DNA from 2 places in the Streptomyces luteogriseus genome. Region 1 is predicted to be linked to the other one. Evidence: riboswitches for the same ligand, from Rfam matches in the RefSeq annotation. Region 1 holds a riboswitch; the other holds the start of a gene.
The links. A riboswitch is a leader RNA that binds a small molecule or an ion and turns the genes downstream of it on or off. The one in region 1 is predicted to bind cyclic di-AMP.
Positions count from the first base shown of each region.

Region 2: another riboswitch for cyclic di-AMP. It lies ahead of BJ965_RS09720 (M23 family metallopeptidase); the one in region 1 lies ahead of BJ965_RS22935 (LysM peptidoglycan-binding domain-containing protein).

Region 1 is NZ_JACHMS010000001.1:5,158,699-5,162,639, forward strand. It holds gene BJ965_RS22930 (LysM peptidoglycan-binding domain-containing protein) at 6-983, shown strand; cyclic di-AMP (ydaO/yuaA leader) riboswitch at 1,212-1,378, shown strand; gene BJ965_RS22935 (LysM peptidoglycan-binding domain-containing protein) at 1,382-2,074, shown strand; gene eno (phosphopyruvate hydratase) at 2,362-3,642, shown strand; gene BJ965_RS22945 (FtsB family cell division protein) at 3,752-3,941, shown strand, end outside.
Region 2 is NZ_JACHMS010000001.1:2,226,305-2,230,245, reverse strand. It holds gene BJ965_RS09730 (M16 family metallopeptidase) at 1-351, shown strand, start outside; gene BJ965_RS09725 (M16 family metallopeptidase) at 348-1,736, shown strand; cyclic di-AMP (ydaO/yuaA leader) riboswitch at 1,929-2,093, shown strand; gene BJ965_RS09720 (M23 family metallopeptidase) at 2,106-2,894, shown strand; gene BJ965_RS09715 (GntR family transcriptional regulator) at 3,084-3,779, shown strand.

The sequences.
Region 1 (3,941 bases):
TCCGTATGCTCTCCGGGAACGGTCGGCACCGCCGCCCCCGTCAGGCTCCGGCTCTCCTCGTGGCGGCCGGCGTGACCGGCTCCGCCATCGCGATCCCGCTCCTCGGGGCCTCCGGCGCCAGTGCGGCCGACGGCACGACCTGGGACCGGGTCGCGGACTGCGAGACCGGCGGTGCGTGGAGCCAGAACAGCGGCAACGGCTATTACGGCGGCCTGCAGTTGTCCCAGGAGGACTGGGAGAACCACGGCGGCCTCGACTACGCCGCGAGCGCGGACCTGGCCAGCCGCTCCCAGCAGATAGCCGTGGCCGAGAGAATCCTCGCCGACCAGGGGGTCGGCGCGTGGCGCACCTGCGGACTGCTCTCCGGGCTCGAGCAGGGCAAGGACTCGGACTCCGACGCGTCCGGTTCATCCGATTCGTCCGGCCCGACGGACTCGCCCGGCCTGCTCGACTCGCTCGGGTCGTCGCCTTCGGCAAGTCCGTCCTCGTCCCCGTCGTCGTCCGACTCGCCGTCGGATGAGGAGGATGAAAAGGCTAAGTCGGACAAGTCGCCTGAATCTTCCGACTCCACAGAGCGGGATCAGCGGTCCGGCAGCTCTCCGTCGGCCACCCCCGGGAGTGGCAAGTCCGGTAAGTCGCGGCAGAGTGACGACTCCTCGGAGCTGACCGACACCGGATCCGGCCGTCACCGCGGCCCCAGTGCCGACGAAACCCTCCCGTCCGACAGCGGCCGCGCGGACGAGTCCACGGGCCGTCACGCCTCGCGCGGCGACGCGGGCTCCGACGAGGGCTCTGTCGACCCCGCCCAGGGCGACTACATCGTGGGAGTCGGCGACAGTCTCTGGTCCATCGCCGACTCCCTTGACGTCAGCGGTGGATGGCACGCGCTCTACGACGGCAACGAGAAGGCCGTCGGTACCGACCCGAACCTCATTCACCCCGGTCAGAAGCTCGCGGTGGAGGGCGAAGGGGACGAGAAGTAGCCGTTCGGGCAGTGCGGAAACGAGGGTGGAAGTCACCCCGAAACCGCGCGAGTTCACGTCATGATTAGCGGCTAATGTACCGTTTGGGACCCGTGAGAGATAGATCTCAGAAGCCCTGATCGTCTTTGAAATTCCGTGGATCGCGTGTCTACGGTCGTGACCGCTCGTCACCACGAGCCCCGGCTGCCGCAACGCCGAATCCTGCCAGCGGCCGTACGGGAACAGTCGTCGCGTCAAGCGCCGTAGGCAGGAGCGGGGGACCCAAGGTAGGTGCCCGACCGGACAGTTGTGCCGGAAGGGCTTGGGGTGAAGCCGCGTCCCGGGAGGGGCGCGGCCGGGCAACTCAACCGGCCCGAACCCGACAGCTCACCTCGCAGGCGTCGGTGAGGGGATCCACCATGCTGTTTTCCAGCAAGGGCAAGCACCGCCGTCCGTCCAAGGCCACCCGCGTCGTCGCGCTCGCCGGCGTCACCGGTGCCGCCGTCGCCGCTCCGCTGATGGCGGCCGGCAGCGCCTCCGCCGCCACCGCCTCCGAGTGGGACGCCGTCGCCCAGTGCGAGGCCGGCGGCAACTGGTCCATCAACACCGGCAACGGCTACTACGGCGGTCTGCAGTTCTCCGCCTCCACGTGGGCCGGCTACGGCGGCACCAAGTACGCCGCCACCGCCGACCAGGCCACCAAGGCGCAGCAGATCGAGATCGGCGAGAAGGTCCTCGCGGGCCAGGGCAAGGGTGCCTGGCCGGTCTGCGGCAAGGGCCTGTCGAGCGCCGCCTACACCGGCGGCGGTTCCACGAACGACTCGGGCAGCTCCTCGCAGAGCCAGCAGCAGAGCACCGAGTCCCGCGAGACCCAGCAGCCGGCCTCCCGCTCCGACGAGCGCCCCGCGGCCAAGAAGACCGTCACCACCCCGACCGGCAAGAAGGTCAAGAAGGGCGACGGCGAGTACAAGGTCGTCAAGGGTGACACCCTCAGCTCGATCGCCGCGGACGAGAAGGTCAAGGGCGGCTGGGAGAAGCTCTTCGAGCTGAACAAGGACATCGTCACCGATGCCAACCTGATCTACCCGGGCCAGCAGCTGCACCTGAAGTAACCAGCGGCCCACCGGGCCCGCCAGGGGCCCGGCCCGCCCGGACCCGCCCAGGGTCCACAGGCTCCCCGCCCCGGTGCGTCCTCCCCCGTACGCACCGGGGCGGGGTTCTTTCGGCAACCGGCTTTGTTCCGTTCGGAAACAATTTACTCTCGGTTCTGTCCATGAGGTGGGCGACCCGGTGGCCGATCGCCCGGAGCCGGTTAGGCTCATGTCGCGAGCCACCAAGGCCCGCACCTCGCCGGGTCCGCGCGACCCGCGTCACCGCGTCACATCAAAAGGAGATGCTCGTGCCGTCCATCGACGTCGTCGTAGCCCGGGAAATCCTGGACTCCCGAGGCAACCCCACGGTCGAGGTCGAGGTCGGCCTCGACGACGGCAGCACCGGTCGTGCCGCCGTCCCGTCCGGCGCCTCCACGGGCGCCTTCGAGGCCATCGAGCTCCGCGACGGCGACTCGAACCGCTACCTCGGCAAGGGTGTGGAGAAAGCCGTCCTCGCGGTCATCGAGCAGATCGGCCCGGAGCTGGTCGGCTATGACGCCACCGAGCAGCGCCTGATCGACCAGGCGATGTTCGACCTGGACGCCACCGACAACAAGGGCTCCCTCGGCGCCAACGCCATCCTCGGCGTCTCGCTCGCCGTCGCCCACGCCGCCTCCGAGGCCAGCGACCTGCCGCTGTTCCGCTACCTGGGCGGCCCCAACGCGCACCTGCTGCCGGTGCCGATGATGAACATCCTGAACGGCGGCTCGCACGCCGACTCCAACGTGGACATCCAGGAGTTCATGATCGCCCCGATCGGCGCGGAGTCCTTCTCCGAGGCCCTGCGCTGGGGCGCCGAGGTCTACCACACGCTGAAGAAGGTCCTGAAGAGCAAGGGCCTGGCCACCGGCCTCGGCGACGAGGGCGGCTTCGCCCCGAACCTGGGCTCCAACCGCGAGGCCCTCGACCTCATCCTCGAGGCCGTCAAGGAAGCCGGCTACACGCCCGGCGAGCAGATCGCCCTCGCCCTCGACGTCGCCGCCTCCGAGTTCTACAAGGACGGTGTCTACACCTTCGAGGGCAAGGACCGCTCGGCGGCCGAGATGACCGAGTACTACGCGGAGCTCGTCGACGCGTACCCGCTCGTCTCCATCGAGGACCCGCTGTTCGAGGACGACTGGGAGGGCTGGAAGACCATCACCGCCAAGCTCGGTGACAAGGTCCAGCTCGTCGGCGACGACCTGTTCGTCACCAACCCCGAGCGCCTCGCCCGCGGCATCGAGGAGGGCGCGGCCAACGCGCTCCTGGTCAAGGTCAACCAGATCGGCTCGCTCACCGAGACCCTGGACGCCGTCGAGCTGGCCCAGCGCAACGGCTTCAAGTGCATGATGTCCCACCGCTCCGGCGAGACCGAGGACGTCACCATCGCCGACCTGGCCGTCGCCACCAACTGCGGCCAGATCAAGACCGGCGCCCCGGCCCGCTCCGAGCGCGTCGCCAAGTACAACCAGCTGCTGCGCATCGAGGAGATCCTCGACGACGCCGCGGTCTACGCCGGCCGCAGCGCCTTCCCGCGCTTCAAGGGCTGAACGACCCACCGGGTCAAGCCTTAGCCAGTCGTACGTACGTCCCCGTACTCGGTCCCGTACCGTGTCCGGGGACGTACGCGCGTATGACGGTGGAGCGGGAGGCGGACAGATGGCCGTGAAGGACCGGGACCGGTTCTCCACCGCGACCAGGATCCGGCTGCTCGGTGAGCAGACCGCGGCCCGGGTCTACCGTTCCCAGACCAAGCGCCAGGCCCGCCGCTCGCGGCTGACCGGCCGCGCCGCGCTGCTCGCCCTGGTGATGTGCTCGCTGATCGTGGCCCTGGCCTACCCGATGCGGG
Region 2 (3,941 bases), 2.9 Mb from region 1:
GCCGAGGAGGGCCCCACGCCCGAGGAGATGGAGCGCGCCCAGGCCCAGTTGGAGCGCGAGTGGCTGGACCGGCTCGGCACGGTCGCCGGCCGCGCCGACGAACTGTGCCGGTACGCCGTGCTCTTCGGAGACCCGCAGCTCGCCCTGACCGCCGTCCAGCGCGTGCTGGAGATCACGGCGGAGGAGGTCCAGGAGGTCGCCAAGGCCCGCCTGCGACCCGACAACCGCGCGGTGCTCGTCTACGAGCCCGTCGCCGGCGAGACCGGCGAGGCGGAGACCGCCGAGGACGCCGGCATCACCGACGACACCGCAGCCGCGGCCACCGACGAGAACGAGGAGGCGGACAAGTGACCGAGCTCGCCACGATGGACTTCCACCCCCGGCCGCAGGCGGGCGACGCCCGGCCCTGGGCCTTCCCGGCCCCCGAGCGCGGCATGCTCGACAACGGCCTGACGGTGCTGCGCTGCCATCGCCCCGGCCAGCAGGTCGTCGCCGTGGAGGTGCTGCTGGACGCGCCTCTGGAGGCGGAGCCGGCCGGACTCGACGGTGTGGCCACGATCATGGCCCGGGCCTTCTCCGAGGGCACCGACAAGCACTCCGCCGAGGACTTCGCCGCGGAACTGGAGCGCGCCGGTGCCACTCTCGACGCGCATGCCGACCACCCCGGCGTCCGGCTCAGCCTGGAGGTGCCCGCCTCCCGGCTCACCAAGGGCCTGGGCCTGATCGCCGACGCCCTGAGGGCGCCCGCCTTCGCCGACAGCGAGGTCGAACGGCTGGTCAACAATCGCCTCGACGAGATCCCGCACGAGCTGGCCAACCCCTCCCGCCGCGGCGCCAAGGAGCTCTCCAAGGAGCTGTTCCCGGCGGACTCGCGCATGTCGCGGCCCCGGCAGGGCAGCGAGGAGACCGTCGCCGCCATCGACTCCGCGGCCGTGCGCGCCTTCTACGAGAAGCACGTCCGTCCCGCCACGGCCACCGTCGTGGTCGTCGGCGACCTCACCGGCATCGACCTGGACGCCCTGCTCGGGGACACGCTGGGCGCCTGGACGGGCTCCTCGGCCGAGCCGCGTCCCGTGCCGCCGGTGACCGCCGACGACACCGGCCGGGTCGTCATCGTGGACCGCCCGGGCGCCGTCCAGACGCAGCTGCTGATCGGCCGGATCGGGCCGGACCGGCACGACCGCGTGTGGCCCGCGCAGGTGCTCGGCACGTACTGCCTCGGCGGCACCCTCACCTCCCGCCTTGACCGCGTCCTGCGCGAGGAGAAGGGCTACACCTACGGCGTACGGGCGTTCGGCCAGGTCCTCAGGTCCGCCCCGGACGGCACGGGTGCCGCGATGCTCGCCATCAGCGGTTCCGTCGACACGCCCAACACCGGTCCCGCCCTCCAGGACCTCTGGACGGTGCTGCGCACCCTCGCCGCCGAGGGACTGACCGACGCCGAGCGGGACGTCGCCGTGCAGAACCTGGTGGGCGTGGCGCCGCTGAAGTACGAGACGGCGGCGGCCGTCGCGAGCACGCTGGCCGACCAGGTCGAGCAGCACCTGCCCGACGACTACCAGGCCACGCTGTACCGGCAGCTCGCCGCGACCGGCACCGTGGAGGCCACCGCGGCGGCCGTGAGCGCCTTCCCGGTGGACCGTCTGGTGACCGTTCTCGTCGGTGACGCGGCGCAGATCAAGGCACCCGTCGAGGCCCTCGGCATCGGCGAAGTCACCGTCGTCGCCGCCGAGTAGCGGCACGCGCGTGCAGGGGCCCTGGTTGTCTTCAAAGGCACCAGGGCCCCTTTATGCCCGAATTGGGATGGGAGTTGCCTGTCTGCCCTGTGGGATGCGCTACAAAAGCCTGGATTCGTTTGGGAATTGAAAGTGGCGCCGCTTAGCGTCATCCAGGCTGTTCGTCAGGCAGTGCGCCGCACCCGCGGCACCGGACAGTCATCGCCGAGTCCCCGTACGGCGCGAGCCAGGGGAGCCGGGGACCCATCGCAGTCCCTGGGGTGAATCGGGCGCCCGCGCGAGTCGCGAGGGAGTCCGTAGGAGACCTTCCTGCTCCGAACCCGTCAGCTAACCCGGTAGGCGAGAGGGAAGGAAAGGACCAGCCACCACATGGCGTTCACTCGCGCCACCGGGAAGCACCGTCGTCCCAGCAGGATGCAGCGCTCCACCGCCCGCGCGGCAGGCGTCGCGGCTCTCGCCACCACCGGCGTGATCGGCACCGTGGCGGCCCCCGCGGCCTTCGCCGCCGAACCCAGCGCCGAGCAGACCGGCCTCACCCCGGTCGTCACCATGGGTGACACCGCGGCCCAGCAGATCGACGCCCAGGCCCTCGCGCAGCAGCACGCAGCCGACGAGGCCGCCGCCAAGCAGAAGGCCGAGGAGGCCGCCCGCAAGCGGGCCGCCGAGCTGGCCGAGAGGGCCAAGGAGGCGGCCGAGAAGGCCCGCGAGGCCAAGGAGCGCGCCGCCCGCGAGGCCGAGCGCAAGCGCCTCAACACCTTCGTGTCCCCGATCTCCGGCTCGTACGTCTCCACCGGCTACCAGGCCAGCAGCGGCCTGTGGTCCTCCGGCAGCCACACCGGTGTCGACTTCCACGCCGCCAGCGGCACCTCCGTCCACGCGGTCGGCGCGGGCACCGTCGTCGAGGCCGGCTGGGGCGGCTCCTACGGCAACCAGATCGTGATCAAGATGAACGACGGGACGTACACCCAGTACGGCCACCTGTCCTCCGTCGGCGTCTCGGTGGGCCAGCAGGTCACCCCCGGCCAGCAGATCGGCCTGTCCGGCGCGACCGGCAACGTCACCGGCCCCCACCTGCACTTCGAGGCCCGCACCAGCCCCGAGTACGGCTCGGACATCGACCCGGTCGCCTACCTCCGCTCGCACGGCGTGGGTGTCTGACCGGAACCTCCCCGCTCTCCCCGAAAGCCCCGGCTCCCCGAGCCGGGGCTTTCGGCGTTTACGGCCGCCCGCTGTCCAAAAAATATCCATGGATTGTCGTCTGCCGTCGGAAATTCCGGCTCATTGCAATAGAGTCACGGAACGCACGCCGCTCGTCGGCGTTTCACGGGGATTAAGCGGAGGTCGGTCATGCGTATTCCCGCGCACTCGGTGTGCACGGCCATCCGGGACGACATCGTCGCGGGTGTCCACGCACGCGGCAGCCGGCTCACCGAGGAACTCCTCGCGCGCCGCTACGGCGTCTCGAGGGTGCCCGTCCGGGAGGCGCTGCGCACGCTCGAGGCCGAGGGATTCGTGGTGACCCGCCGGCACGCGGGCGCGTGCGTGGCGGAACCCACCGAGCAGGAGGCCGCTGACCTGCTGGAGATGCGCATGCTGCTGGAGCCGCTCGGTGCGGCCCGCGCCGCCCAGCGTCGCACCGAGGCGCATCTGAAGGTCCTGCGCGGTCTGGTCCGGCTGGGTCAGGAGCGGGCCCGCCGGGGCAACAGCGACGACCTGCGCTCTCTGGGCGGTTGGTTCCACGAGACGCTCGCCCAGGCCTCCGGCAGCCCTGCGCTGACCTCGATGCTCACCCAGCTCCGCCACAAGATCGCCTGGATGTACGCCGTGGAGGCGCCGGCCAGTCCGGTGGAGTCCTGGACCGAGCACGGCGCGATCGTGGACGCGGTGGCGCGTGGGGACGGCGAGCGCGCGCGGGCGGTCACGGCGCTGCACACCGAGCGCGCGAAGGGCGCGCACCGCCTGCGGTTCGGCTCCCCCCAGGAGCGCACCGACCGTGTGAGGAACTCGCAACATCCCGTAAACACGGCGAGCCCGCAGCATTAACACGGCAGCCGTATACAAAGAGAGCGGACAATTTGCGGGGGTCTATTTTCGCTGCCCGGATTCATCGGAATTCCCGTCCCGCATCCACCGGGAATGGCGAAGGGCCCGCCCGGTGAATTCGGACGAGCCCTTCGCTGCACGCCGGACGGATCGGGCGCTCGG